Regions from separate parts of the Larkinella roseola genome, predicted to be linked through region 1. Evidence: riboswitches for the same ligand, from Rfam matches in the RefSeq annotation. Region 1 holds a riboswitch; the other holds the start of a gene.

Region 1 (7,377 bases):
GGCGTGGTGCTCGAAATTGCTTTTATGTTTGTGGCCCAGAGCCACGAAGGCAATACGACGCTGGCCTCCAAAGTCTGGTTCGAACGCTACTGGTGGCCGGTCAACGCCAAAGGCTACCGCGACGAAGAACATACCGATTCGCTCAACAAACAAAAGGTGCTGCTCGTCGGGGATTCGTTTGCGGCCGGGCACGGCCTGAAGCGGGTCGAGGAGCGGTTCGGCAACATTCTGGCCGAAAAGCTGGGGGCGAATTATGAAGTCTACAACCTCGGCGTGTCCGGCTCCGACACCCGGGACGAGTACCAGCGCCTGGAAAAATACAGCGTAAAGCCCGACATCCTCATTCTGGAATACTTCCCGAATGATATTGAAAAAGCGGCCAGCGAAAAAGGCGTGGTGCCGCAGGGTTTCCAGCCTTTTTCGGACCTGCCGGGTCCGTTCCGGACGCTTTTTGCCCGTTCTTATTTCCTCAATTACGTGTATTACCAGCTCCCGCACGGCGATTTTGCGCCTTATCAGGAATACGCCAAACGGGTGTACACCGACACCACCATTCTGAATACGCACCTGCGGGACCTGAAGCAGTTTGTGGATTACAGCCGCCGCCACAACGCCAAGATGTACGTCGTTCTGTTTCCGTTTTCGCACAATTTCGAACTGACCAAAGCTTACACCCGGCCCGTCGAAGCCTTTTTCCGGGAGCAGCAGATTCCGGTGCTGCAGGTTAGCGAACACATCGGCGACATCGAACCCAAAGACCGGATCGTCGGCCGCAACGACGCCCACGCCAGCCCCGTCGTCAACCAGCGCGTTGGTCTGGCGCTGCACAAGATGATGGCGGGCGACGGGCAACTGGCGAAGGAGTGAGGCGAGAAAAGGGCAGAAGGAAAAAAGGGGAAGGCTTAATCCGGCTGTGATTTAGCATGAATCGCAACGCGCCCCAACCTTTGCAGCCTACCAGTCTTCCCGGCCCTCGTATCCGTCGCGTAGCGATTTGACGGTTGTAGTAGCCGAATCCCGGCCCGCGCACTTGTCGCGTAGCGACCCAATATTTGTAGCCCTTTCACGTCAAACACGTGTATCCGTCGCGTAGCGACCCAACCCGTTACGGTTGGGTCGCTACGCGACGGAAAGGCTACGCCCGGTCTACTCTTACGCCTCGTTCACGTTTCCCTTCGTTTACGTTTGCTTTGGGTCACGTTTCCCTCGTTCACGTTTCCCTTTGTTCACGAGTTCCTTCGTTCACATTTGCCCTAAGTCACGTTGCCCTCATTTATGTTTCCTTTCACGTTTGCCCTGGGTCACGGTCCTCGTTCATGTTCTCCTCGTTCCGTCAACGGCGGCCCGCCCATCCATCATTCAAAATTCATTCGCCGCCGACTCTGCCCATCCATCATTTAAAATTCAACCATTCAAAATTTAACCGCAACGGCGGCCCGCCCGTCAACCTATCAATCATTCAACCCATCAATCATTCCGATTTCCACCACTCAAAATTCAACCTGCCTTTCGCCCCTCGTTTCCCACTTGTTTTCCCTCACTTCCTTTTGTATTTTTGCCTGATGCTTATCAAGAAAGACGGAGGGACTGGACCCGATGATGTCTTGGCAACCCTTTTTTTAATGTAGAATGAAAAATGAATGACTAATGAGCCACCTGCTTCATTATTCATTTTTCATTGTTCATTAAAAGAAAACGGTGCCACGTTCCACCCCGACCGGGGAGAGATAAGAGAAAGCTCCTTTTTCGCCTTTCTACGATAAGCCCCACGACCGTTTTTTAGAAAATTTTCGGGCACATTATTTGTCCTGTATCACAGGATTAGAACTGTTTTGCACTTGAAAAAGATAACCGACCTCCTCCGGAACCGCATTCTCGTCCTCGACGGCGCGATGGGGACGATGATTCAGCGTTACAACCTGACCGAAGCCGATTACCGGGGCGACCGCTTCCGCGACTGGACACACGACCTCAAAGGTAATAACGACCTGTTGTCGCTGACCCGCCCGGACATTATTCAGGAAATTCACCGGCAATATCTGGAGGCGGGTTCGGACCTTATCGAAACCAATACCTTCAGCAGTACGTCCATTGCGATGGCCGACTACCATATGGAGTCGCTGGCGTACGAACTGAACTACGAATCGGCGCGCATCGCCCGGGAGGTGGCCGAGGAATTTACCCGGCAGAACCCCGACAAACCCCGCTTCGTAGCGGGGGCGATGGGCCCGACCAACCGGACGGCCTCGCTGTCGCCGGATGTGAACAACCCGGGTTTTCGGGCCATTACGTTCGACGAACTCGTTGAGGCTTACTACGAACAGGTGGCGGGTCTGGTCGAAGGCGGTTCGGATGTGCTGCTGGTCGAGACGATTTTTGATACGCTGAATGCCAAGGCGGCGCTTTTCGCCATCGACAAATATTTTCAGGACAAAGGCCGCGAGTCGCTGCCCATCATGGTCTCCGGCACCATTACCGATGCTTCCGGCCGGACGCTTTCGGGTCAGACAACCGAGGCCTTCCTGTATTCCGTTTCGCACCTGCCGCTGCTGAGCGTGGGTCTGAACTGCGCGCTGGGCGCCGAACTGATGCGCCCGTACGTGCAGACGCTCGCCAAGGAAGCGCCCTTCTTCGTTTCGGCCTATCCGAACGCGGGTCTGCCCAACGAATTCGGCGAATACGACGAAACGCCGGACATGATGGCGGCGCAGATCGAAGGTTTTATCCAGGACGGTTTTGTCAACATCGTGGGTGGCTGCTGCGGCTCAACCCCGGACCACATCCGGGCCATTGCCCAGACGGCGGCCCGCTACCAGCCCCGCCCGTTGCCACCCGCCGAGCCGTATCAGAAGCTCTCCGGACTGGAACCGCTGAAAATCACGGAAACGACGAATTTTGTGAACGTCGGCGAGCGGACAAACGTGACCGGCTCCAAGGCGTTTGCCCGGCTTATCAAATCCGGCGATTTCGACGCGGCGCTGTCCGTAGCCCGCCAGCAGGTGGAAAACGGCGCGCAGGTTATCGACATCAACATGGATGAGGGCATGCTCGATTCGGTCGAGGCGATGACTCATTTCCTGAACCTGATTGCCGCCGAACCGGACATCGCCCGGGTTCCGGTCATGATCGACTCTTCCAAATGGGAAGTGATCGAAGCGGGCCTGAAATGCGTGCAGGGCAAGGCCATCGTCAACTCCATTTCGCTGAAAGAAGGCGAGGACGCGTTCATCGAGCGGGCCAACCTCGTGCGTCGCTACGGGGCCGCGGTGGTCGTGATGGCCTTCGACGAGCAGGGACAGGCCGACAGCTACGAACGCCGCATCGAAATCTGCGAACGGGCTTACCGGATTCTGGTCGATAAGGTCAAATACCCGCCCCAGGACATTATTTTCGACCCGAACATTCTGACTGTCGCGACCGGCATCGAGGAACATAACAACTACGCCGTCGATTTCATCGAGGCGACGCGCTGGATCAAGCAGAACCTGCCGCTGGCGAAAGTGTCGGGCGGGGTATCCAATATTTCGTTCTCCTTCCGGGGCAATGAGGTGGTGCGCGAAGCCATGCACTCGGCTTTCCTCTACCACGCCATCCGCGCCGGACTGGACATGGGCATCGTCAACGCCGGACAGCTGGCCGTTTACGACGAAATTCCGAAAGAACTGCTGGAACGCTGCGAAGACGTGCTGCTCAACCGCCGCTCCGATGCGACCGAACGCCTGGTCGAGTTCGCCGAAACCGTGAAGGCCAAGGGCAAGGAAATCGTGCAGGACGAAAGCTGGCGGGGCGAGTCGGTGCAGGAACGGCTAAAACATGCCCTCATCAAAGGCATTACCGATTACATTGACCAGGACATCGAAGAGGCCCGGCACCAGTACGCCCGCCCGCTGCACGTGATCGAAGGTCCGCTGATGGACGGCATGAACGTGGTCGGCGACCTGTTTGGAGCCGGAAAAATGTTTCTGCCGCAGGTCGTGAAATCGGCCCGGGTGATGAAAAAGGCCGTGGCTTACCTGACGCCGTTCATCGAAGCCGAGAAGTCGGGCGATGCGCAGGCGGCCGGAAAAATTCTGCTGGCGACCGTCAAAGGCGACGTGCACGACATCGGCAAGAACATCGTCGGCGTGGTGCTCGGCTGTAACAACTACGAAATCATTGACCTGGGCGTGATGGTGCCAACCCAGAAAATTCTGGACGAAGCCCGCAGGCAAAACGTGGACATCATCGGCCTGAGCGGCCTGATTACGCCTTCGCTGGACGAAATGGTCGGCGTGGCGAAGGAAATGGAGCGCCAGGGCTTCACGATGCCGCTGCTGATTGGCGGAGCGACCACCTCCCGGATTCATACCGCCGTGAAAATCGACCCGCATTATTCGGGACCGGTCATTCACGTCCTCGACGCCAGCCGGAGCGTACCCGTGGCGGGCCGTCTGGTCAGTGAAAGCGAGGTGACGCGGGAAGTTATTTTTAAGGAAATCAAAACGGAATACGCCCGTCTGCGCGAGGAGCACGCCCGGCGGCAGCGCGACAAAACGCTGCTGTCCATCGACAAGGCCCGCGCCAACCGGACCGCCATCGACTGGACGGAGTTTGAGCCGGTGAAGCCCGCATTCCTCGGCAACCGCCATTTCCACGATTACCCGCTGGCCGAGATTGCGAAATACATTGACTGGACGCCGTTCTTCCAGACCTGGCAACTGCACGGCAAGTACCCGAGCATTTTCAACGATGTCACGGTAGGGGACGAGGCGAAAAAGCTGTTTGACGATGCGCAGAAGCTGCTTCAGGAAATTATCGACAACAAGCTTCTGAAAGCCAAAGCAGTCGTTGGTTTCTTCCCGGCCAACTCGACGGACGACGACGTGCTGCTGCACGAGTTTGAGGCAATTACCCGCGAGACTTCCTGCGAGCGCCACGGCTCGCACACGCACATCGAGTACAAGCTGAGTCGTGCCCACGGCCTTCAGCCCGTGACGGCCTCGCCCGGCGAATTGCTTTACGATACCAAAACCGTGCTGCATTTTCTGCGCCAGCAGAACCAGAAGGCACCGGGCCTCCCCAACTACAGCCTCGCCGATTTTGTGGCTCCGCTCGACAGTGGCCGGGAGGATTATATCGGTGGATTTGCCGTGACGGCAGGCATCGGCATTGAAACCCTGCTCGAACGGTACGAGAAGGACCATGACGATTACAGCAGCATCATGGTCAAGGCCCTGGCCGACCGACTGGCCGAGGCGTTTGCCGAACTGATGCACGAGCGCGTCCGCAAGGAGTTCTGGCCTTACGCGTCCGGCGAAAAGCTGACGAACGAGCAACTCATCAAGGAGGAGTACGAAGGCATCCGGCCGGCACCGGGCTATCCCGCCTGTCCGGACCATACGGAAAAGGCCACGCTGTTCAGCCTGCTGGAATGCGAGCAGATCGGCATCGAACTAACGGAGAGTTTTGCGATGTACCCCGCCTCGTCGGTGAGCGGCTTCTACTTCTCGCACCCGCAGTCGCGGTATTTTGCGGTGGGCAAAATCACGAGGGACCAGGTACTGGACTACGCCCGCCGGAAAGACATGCCCGTCGAGGACGTAGAGCGGTGGCTGGCGCCGGTGCTGGGGTATTGAGGGGCTGAATACGTATAAACCTGCGGGGCTCCGCCAATAAGCTTATTGGCGGAGCCCCGCAGGTTTATGGAAGCTTAAATTCAAACAACTTGCTTAAGTTGAACTCTTTAGCTAAGTAAATATAAGAAATGTTTGGGGCGTTGCGTGGATTCATATATCCCCGAACTTCGCCCCCCAATTTTATGCCGGTGTTTCTTTCAATTAGGGCAAAATTGACGAAGAAAGTAGCGCGCCAAGGACTCTGACCACGTTGAATCAGGGGAATCTCAGACCCTAAACTACCAAAAGCAATTGCACCTTTTGTCCTAAATTCAACATCCTTGCTGAGGTGGTGAATAAGCATTCCAAAACCAAAATAGCCATCAAAAGTTTGTTCGAGATATTTGCCCTGTGAAACTGTGGTAGAGTTGGGTATGGTTGCTTCAGGGCTGCTGACATTTGTGGTCCGGTAACGTTCAATAACCTGATTTCCGTTGACAACGCGTCTGATGACTTCGGAATGAAAAAGGCCATAAACTTTGGTTTTATTAGACTCGCTACCGGTTATCCGACTCAATACATCAAAATAAAATCCAGTGTTATCAATAGCATAGTTGAGGGTATCGATTGGGGTTCGTCTTTCTACCAGTTGCTCTCCGTTTGCATTTTTTGGAAACGTGCGCATACTGGGGCGAAGAGTGTTATCCTGCATTAACGAAGGTACAAGAAAGGATCGACTGCTAACCATGCCCGCTTCCAGGCCCCAGGGACGCGCAACTGTATTTCTGAGATATTCATTACCCTTTACTTGCTCATATTTACTGTAACGTTTTACACCAAAGGCGTTAGGAAGAAATACATAAGCATCTGCGTAAAGTCGTTGCAGCGCTACACCATCCAACAGATTAAAATTAGAACCAAAGGAAACGCGATAGGGGTTAAAAGAAACTTCCTTTTCGATTATTCGAATGGAAAGAAGATTGTCCTTCAAATCAATCGGACTTTTTGTATTCAGACGCAATAATATGGTTCGTCCTGCTTGAGCAGTAGAGTGAATACTTATCGGGATTCGGGCCGCTTGGATGCCATTAGGGGAAAACGTAACCTCACTGGATGTAAAGGTATAGTCTTTGTCATTACCCGCCACCGCACTACCCCCTTCCGTATCCTGAATCTGAACAGAGACTGGAATTGTTAACTTACTATTGCCAAGATTCAAAAGGAGAGGAACGTCTATAATCTGTGTTTCGCTGCTGACTTCAACAGTTAATTCACGCTTGCTGAATTGAATGCTTCCCGGCTGCTTAGAAATAATTCGAAGCGTCATTAAGGCGTTCTCAATGACTGCCTGATGGTCGCTCATTGGCTTTAATTGAAGAACAATGTGCTTGTTAGCAGCTGTTGGCCGAACGCTTACGTGGACTGTCTGCTCTTTGGGACCATCGGGGTGAAATGTTACAGGTGTTGGTTCAATCGTATAATCTGTAGAGGAGGCGCTCCCCTCGCGGGAATCTGTCAACGACACAGTAACGGGACGATTAATTTGACCTTCTAATTTGATCGGTACAGCCACGCTTTTTTCTGTCGTGCTCTCGGTTAAAATTGTTTCACTTTCTCTTGAGGCAAATTTTATTCTAGCCAAAGGCTGTGCTGTTTCATCTCCTGTTTCCAAAATACCTGTCTTTTGTGGCACTATAGAAAGCTGAATAAGGCGTTGGGTAACCTTTACTCGCTTGTTTGAGGTGGTTAGTTCGAGCAAGATGCGACCGCGGGAAGCCTTTCT
Region 2 (7,377 bases), 660 kb from region 1:
CGGGTACGGGCCGGACTCGGCGGCGATCTGGCGATTGGGCAGCGCAGTGTCGGCTTTGCCGGAGAAGTGCTGCTCGGTCGGCATCTGGTGGTCAGTGCCGGAATCAACCGCAGTGTGCTCATCGGCGGCGACTTCCTGACGGACATCGAATTCAACCGGAAAACCCTTAAAGACTTCCGGCGTGACTACGTTCCCGGCATCGACCCCCGCCACGACATCACCAACATTGACCGGAAGACGGTTTTGTGGCAGGTCCCGGTATCGGTCGGGGTACGCCTGCCGATCGGCAACGGGTTTACGGCGATTCCTTCGGCCGGAGCCACGTTCAGCCTTCAGGCGGACGAGCGCATTACGTTCACCTACCGCCGCGGACCGGGCGATTTTAACCAGAAACTTATCGGCGTCCGCCGCCCCAACGACTGGTACACGACCTGGGCGGTGTCGATGCCCATCGAAAAACAGTGGGACCGGATTGCGCTGCAGGTCGGGCCGCTGATTAATGTACCGTTCAAAACGGCTCCGAACGGCTTCAACACCTTCACCGGCGGCGTCCGGGCCCGCGTTTTGTACCAGTTTTAGATTAGCCAAAAAAGAGACGGCCCGGCTTGTTCTGTCAGAATTGAACAAGCCGGGCCGTTTCTTTTGGCGCTTTAGGAAAAAATCAGCCGGGCACCGGAGTCCAGTACCTCTAGGGTCGCCTCGTGGCCAACCGGCAGGGCCAGATTCAGGGCCACGTGTCCGACCGGAAAATTAAAGCAGACCGGGTAATCGTAACCGGCTACGTGTTCCGCGATGATTTCGTCCGTTGTTTTGCCAAAAGGGGCCGTTTCGTTGATCCGCATGTCCGAAAACTGACCGACCAACAGCCCCGCCAGCTTTTCCAGTCGCCCGGCGCGCCGCAGTTGCAGCAGCATCCGGTCGAGGGAGAAATACGTCTCGTCGATGTCTTCGATAAACAGAATTCTGCCGCGATAGTCCACGTCCGAGGGGGTTGCCAGCATGTTGGTCAGCATGGTCAGGTTGCCGCCCAGCAGCGGGCCGGTGGCCTTTCCCGGGCGGTTCAGCGGGTGCGGCGCGGTGGCGTACGGAGCGACCTTCTCGCCAAAAAGCCATTGCCGGAGCGTTTCAACGGCCGGGCCGCCGCCCTCCTGCCCGAACAGTTTGGGCATAACGGCATGCAGACTTTCGACGCCCAGGGTCTGCAAATGGTAGTGGACCGCTGTAATGTCGCTGAAACCCACGACCCATTTCGGATGGTTTTGAAAACCGGTAAAATCCAGCCCGTCGAGCAGCCGGTAGCTTCCGTACCCGCCCCGGACGGAGAAAACGGCCCGAACGTCCGGATTGTCGAGCATGTGCTGGAAGTCGTGGAGCCGCAGGGCATCGTCCCCGGCAAACTGAAAGTGGCTGCTGGTCAGGGACTGGCCTTCCAGCACGTTCAGCTTCCACTCGTCGCGGAGAATTCGGAAAGCAGGTTCGAGGGTATCGTAATCGAGGCGGCTGGCCAGGGCAACGAGGCCAACGGTATCGCCGGGCCTGAGAAATGGGGGAACGCGCATGAGGTATTGTTAAATGCTGAGTGCTGCAAGAAAAGCTTTCGGCAAAAGTAGGGCACCGGCGGCAATTCAGCATTCCAGACCGGGCCCGGAATTTTTCGAAAGGACCCATTCGCACAAACAAGGGTTTCATCTCCCAGACAAAACCCAAAAAATCCCTTCATCCCTAACCTCCATCCATCAGAGTTAATTCTCGAATCTGCGTAATCCCGGTTCAAAGATTTAGCGGTGCTTCCCGCGTCTCGCTCAGCTTCTCGACATCCAGTACGACCATGCCCCGTTTGGCCTGGTTGAACATGGGCACAAACTTATGCCCCCAGCGGATTTCGTCATATCGGTAAGAATACCGGAGGTGGACCTGCTGCGAGAAGGTGTCGTCCACGGCATGCAGGATAATCAGGAATTCGGTATCGGACTCTTCCAGTTTTTCGGGAGTACAGCCCACCAGCGGACTCTCGGCCGTGATCGGATGCACGAGCGTCCAGTTCGTCGGGAAAAACGCGACCTTGCGGCGCTCAAGCGTCAGATTGAAGTACTTCCGGGCGAGGGAGCCGTCGGCGGCCGGTTCCAGCCGGGACATCGTCACGTCGATTTCCACGTCGATGAGCTGGTTGCTCCGCTCGTTGACGATCCGGAACATGAAGGCATTGACATCGAGGTAGGGCGCAAACACGGCCGTTTCGCTGAAGCGGATGCGGGGCGTCGGGCGCGAAAAGCGGGCGTAGAGCAAACCGGTGGCGAGCGCAAAGGTCAGCAGGCCCGTCAGCGACTCCAGCGCGGCGAAGGCACTGGCCCAGAAACCCACCGGACTGATGCGGCCGTAGCCGACGGTGGTCAGCGTCTGAACGCTGAAAAAATAAGCTTCCCAGAACAGGTCCCAGGCGGATTTGCCCCGAATGCCCATCAGGTGTTCGTAGCCCAGCAGCGAGTACACGCCGGCAAAAATGAAGTTGGTCAGCACAAAGGCCAGAATGACCATACCGAAAAACTTCGGCCACGGCATTACGATCAGGCGGTGAAACAAATTCAGTTCCGCCAGAAAAGAAGCGTTTACGTGCCGGACGTTGAAGGAACCATCCTTGTTGAGGAGCCGGACTTTGGTGTCGTTGAAGCGGGTTCCGAAACCGAGGTCGGGGCGTTGTTCTTCCTCTTCGACCAGTTTACTGGCCTGCCGGCCACCCAGGCGAAAAGAGGTCAGTCGGTTTGAAGAATTCGTTTTTCTGGAAACGTGGGCCATACATGCAGCCGTTGCGGTAAGAGAGTGCTTCTACTACAAGGCTTCGCCGAAATAAATTCCGAAGCGGCTTAGATGAATACAACGTCATCGATCACGTCCGTTCCCATATCCCGGTTGATGAGCTGAATCATTTTCTGCTTGGCAATGACGAGTTCGCTGCGCAGCGGGGCGGAGGAGATTTCGATGTACAGAATGCGGTCTTTGACGTAGAGGCGGTTGGTCCGGGAGGCGATGGACTTACCCATCATCTTTTCCCAGAAAGCCTCCAGGTAGGTTTCGTTGAAGCGGGTCTGCAACTGGTAGGACCTCAGCATCAGCCCGATAGCGTCCTTGAGCGAGGTAACGCCCGGCTTCCGGGTGGCGTTGTCTTTGTCGAAGCGGTAAGTCTGTGACATAAATACGGAGAGTCCTGGCACAAAAGTAACACGCAGTACGTATCGGCAAAAGGCCCCCGGCAGATTATTTTACCCCTTTTACGAAGCGGCAGGAACCACTTTGCCAAAAAACCAGCCTCCGAATTGCACCGAACGGGTTTGTTGTTTATACTTGCATATCAATTCTTCGTTCGGGCCGGTTTTTGGCCCAGCCCGGGTAACCGGCACGACGGATTTATACAGAAGGGGGGAGAGACCAGGCTCTGCGAACCTCTGGCAACCTGCCGCACGGCAAGGTGCTACATCCTGCCTAAGCACCCGTCAGCGCATATTCGATGGCGGACCGTTAGGAACTATAAATCACTGATTAGCATGTACTACATCCGATGTTGTATGCCCCACGCGGGCCGTTGAACAATTCTACCTGTCGCTGCGGATTTCAGGACGATCTCCGTGTGCTCCGGCGCATCCTCATGCCCGGTTCTTTCCATGTCATCCATTCATATCCATCTGTCTATACAGGCTAATTCGTAAACCACCAATGGCAAATCCACTGCATTTTGAAACGCTTCAGCTCCATGCCGGGCAGGAAGTAGACCCGGCCACCAACTCCCGGGCGGTCCCCATTTACCAGACAACCTCCTACGTTTTCAACGACTCGGCCCACGGCGCCGACCTGTTCGCCCTGAAAGCGTTTGGCAATATTTACACCCGCATCATGAACCCGACCACCGACGTGTTCGAGAAGCGGGTGGCAGCACTCGAAGGCGGCGTGGCGGCCCTGGCCGTGGCCTCCGGACAGGCGGCGCAGTTCATCGCGCTCAACAACATCCTGAACGCGGGCGACAACTTTGTAACCACCTCCTACCTCTACGGCGGCACTTACAACCAGTTCAAGGTTTCCTTCAAACGGCTGGGTGTAGACGTTCGCTTTGCGGAAGGCGATAAGGTCGAAAGCTTCGAAAAACTGATCGACGAAAACACGAAGGCGCTGTACCTGGAAACCATCGGTAACCCCGGCTTCAACATTCCGGACTGGGAAGCCTTTGCGGCCCTGGCGCAGAAATACGACATCCCGCTGATCGTGGACAACACCTTCGGGGCGGGCGGCTACCTCTTCCGGCCCATCGAACACGGCGCGGCGGTGGTGGTCGAATCGGCTACCAAGTGGATCGGCGGCCACGGCACGAGCATCGGCGGCGTGATCGTCGACAGCGGCAAATACAACTGGGGAAACGGCAAGTTTCCGCAGTTTTCGGAACCGTCGCCGGGGTATCACGGACTGGTGTTCAGCGACGTTTTCGGCGTCAACGGCCCGTTCGGCAACATCCAGTTCATCATCCGCGCCCGGGTGGAAGGGCTGCGCGACTGGGGGCCGGCCATCAGCCCGTTCAACTCGTTCCTGCTGCTTCAGGGCCTCGAAACCCTGTCGCTGCGCGTCGACCGGACGGTGGAAAATGCGCTCGCCCTGGCCCAGTGGCTGGAGCAGCACGAGCAGGTCGAATTTGTCAACTACCCCGGCCTGCCCAGCAGCAAGTACCACGAACTGGCCCAGAAATACCTGAAACGGGGCTTCGGCGGCGTCTTTATGTTCAAGATTAAAGGCGGCCGGGAAGTAGCCGACACATTTGTCAACAAGCTGAAATTAGTGAGCCACCTCGCCAACGTCGGCGACTCCAAAACGCTCATCATCCACCCGGCTTCGACCACGCACCAGCAGTTGTCGGAACTGGAGCAGGAATCGGCGGGCGTAGAACCGGGCCTGCTGCGCATTTCGGCGGGCATCGAGCATATCGACGACATCAAAGCCGACCTCGAACAGGCGTTTGCGGCGGTGGCTGAGGCGGTATTGAGTTAATCAGTTCTCCGTTTTGTGTTTTCTGTTTTGTGTTTTCCGTTGCTTCGCTGGGTGTGATTCTCTGCCATGATGCAACCGAAAACAGACAACCGAAAACACAAAACGGAAAACAGAAAACTAGCATCATTTTGAATCTGCATTACTTCGATTACAAATTTTCCTTTCCGCTCGAAAGCGGAGAAGAACTTCCGGGGTTCCGGCTGGCCTATCAGACCTGGGGCGAACGGAACGACGACGGCTCGAATGTCGTCTGGATTTGCCATGCCCTGACCGGCAGCGCCGACGCGGCCGACTGGTGGGACGGCATGGTCGGCCCCGGCAAGTATTTCGACCCGACGCGGCAATTCATCATCTGCGCCAACGTGCTGAGTTCCTGCTACGGCTCCACGGGTCCGCTGTCGGTGAACCCCCGCACGGGCAAGGCGTTTTACCACGATTTTCCGATGGTCACCATCCGCGACATGGTCGGGGCGCTGGATTTGCTGCGGCAGGAACTGGGCATCGACCGGATTCACACCTGCATCGGCGGTTCGCTGGGCGGGCAGCAGGCCGTCGAATGGGGAATCCAGCAGCCGGAACTAATCAAAAATCTGATTCTGATTGCCACCAACGCCGTGCACTCGCCCTGGGGAATCGCCTTCAACGAATCGCAGCGGATGGCCATTTCGGCTGACCCAACCTGGACCGAAAGCCGCGACGATGCCGGGGCAGCTGGGATGAAAGCGGCCCGCTCGGTGGCCCTCCTCTCCTACCGCAACTACGACACCTACGGCTTTACGCAGGCGCTCGACCACAACGAACAACTGGACCAGTACAAAGCGTCGAGCTACCAGCAATACCAGGGCGATAAACTCGTCAAACGCTTCAACGCCTACACCTACTGGCACCTGTCGAAGGCGATGGATTCGCATAACGTGGGCCGCAACCGGGGCAGCATTATCAATGCCCTCAACCGCGTCAAAGCCCGGACACTGGTGGTCGGCATCCGCTCCGACATCCTGTTTCCGCCGGGTGAGCAGCAGTTTCTGGCCCGGCACATCCCCGACGCCCGGTACGAGGAAATTGACTCGCTCTACGGCCACGACGGCTTTCTGATCGAAGCCAAGCCGCTGACGCAGATCATCCGCCGCTGGATGGAAGAAAGCGCCCGGCAGGATGCCGCCGTTCGGGTGTAATGCTTTTCTTTGTGCATGCGCCGACTGACCGCCGACCAATACGTTTCCGGAGTTCTTGCCCACGACCGGCTCGTGCTGAGCCGGGCCATCACGCTCATTGAAAGCCGCCTGCCGAGCGACCGCGAACTGGCCGGGCAGGTGCTCGCACGGATTCTGCCGCATACGGGCAACGCCGTGCGGCTGGGCATTACGGGCGTTCCGGGCGTCGGCAAAAGTACCTTTATCGAATCCTTCGGCAAACACCTGACGGGCCTGGGCAGGCGACTGGCCGTGCTCGCCATCGATCCCAGCAGCCAGCGTTCGAAAGGCAGTATTCTGGGCGACAAAACACGGATGGAAACCCTGTCGGTGGACCCGCAGGCCTACATCCGGCCTTCCCCGGCGGGCGACTCGCTGGGCGGCGTGGCGCACCGCACCCGCGAAACGATGCTCCTCTGCGAAGCGGCGGGCTTTGACGTCATTCTGATCGAAACCGTGGGCGTGGGCCAGTCCGAAACGCTGGTGCACGGCATGGTCGATTTTTTTCTGCTGCTGATGCTGGCCGGGGCCGGTGACGAACTGCAAGGCATGAAACGCGGCATCATGGAACTCGCCGACGCCATCGCCATCACCAAAGCCGACGGCGACAACCGGGCCGCCGCCGACCGCGCCCGAATCGACTACGCGAACGCCCTGCACCTTTTTCCGCCCGCTCCTACCGGCTGGATGCCGCCCGTGCTGACCTGCTCGGCCACCGAAAACCGGGGCATCGCCGACCTCTGGCAGATCATCACAAAACATCAGGAACAGCTAACCCGAACCGGCCACCGCGACCGGCTGCGGCAGGCGCAGAATCTGGACTGGATGCGGAATTACCTGCGGCAGCAACTGGAAGAGCGTTTCTACAGCCAGCCGGGCATCCGGGAGCGGCTGGAAGCCGTCGAAAGGAAAGTACGGGCCGGGGAGCTGCTGCCCGTGCAGGCGGTGGAGGCGTTGCTGGATAACCAATAAAAAAGGCGTCTGATAGCTCAAACGCCTTCCAATTCTTCGGGTCCGACAGCGGCTCAGTTCACCGTCTGGGGCCGGGCTTCTCCGCAGTACCACTCCACAAACCGCCGGACGCCTTCCTGAACCGAAACGGTGGGCTCGTAACCGATGAGAGTCCGGGCCTTGCTGATGTCCGCAAAGGTCCGCTGCA

What was found. A riboswitch is a leader RNA that binds a small molecule or an ion and turns the genes downstream of it on or off. The one in region 1 is predicted to bind S-adenosylmethionine.
Region 2: linked by a shared signal. The riboswitch ahead of ORG26_RS04435 (O-acetylhomoserine aminocarboxypropyltransferase/cysteine synthase family protein) and the one ahead of metH (methionine synthase) in region 1 are both predicted to bind S-adenosylmethionine.

The regions. Positions count from the first base shown of each region.
Region 1 is NZ_CP111085.1:1,728,046-1,735,422, reverse strand. Features, by position in the region: gene ORG26_RS07255 (SGNH/GDSL hydrolase family protein) at 1-867, shown strand, start outside; SAM riboswitch class I at 1,564-1,734, shown strand; gene metH (methionine synthase) at 1,839-5,615, shown strand; gene ORG26_RS07245 (Calx-beta domain-containing protein) at 5,680-7,377, opposite strand, start outside.
Region 2 is NZ_CP111085.1:1,066,430-1,073,806, forward strand. Features, by position in the region: gene ORG26_RS04415 (hypothetical protein) at 1-579, shown strand, start outside; gene ORG26_RS04420 (S66 peptidase family protein) at 651-1,559, opposite strand; gene ORG26_RS04425 (ion channel) at 1,771-2,793, opposite strand; gene ORG26_RS04430 (DciA family protein) at 2,862-3,188, opposite strand; SAM riboswitch class I at 3,400-3,529, shown strand; gene ORG26_RS04435 (O-acetylhomoserine aminocarboxypropyltransferase/cysteine synthase family protein) at 3,709-5,025, shown strand; gene metX (homoserine O-acetyltransferase MetX) at 5,154-6,200, shown strand; gene meaB (methylmalonyl Co-A mutase-associated GTPase MeaB) at 6,216-7,190, shown strand; gene ORG26_RS04450 (SDR family NAD(P)-dependent oxidoreductase) at 7,244-7,377, opposite strand, start outside.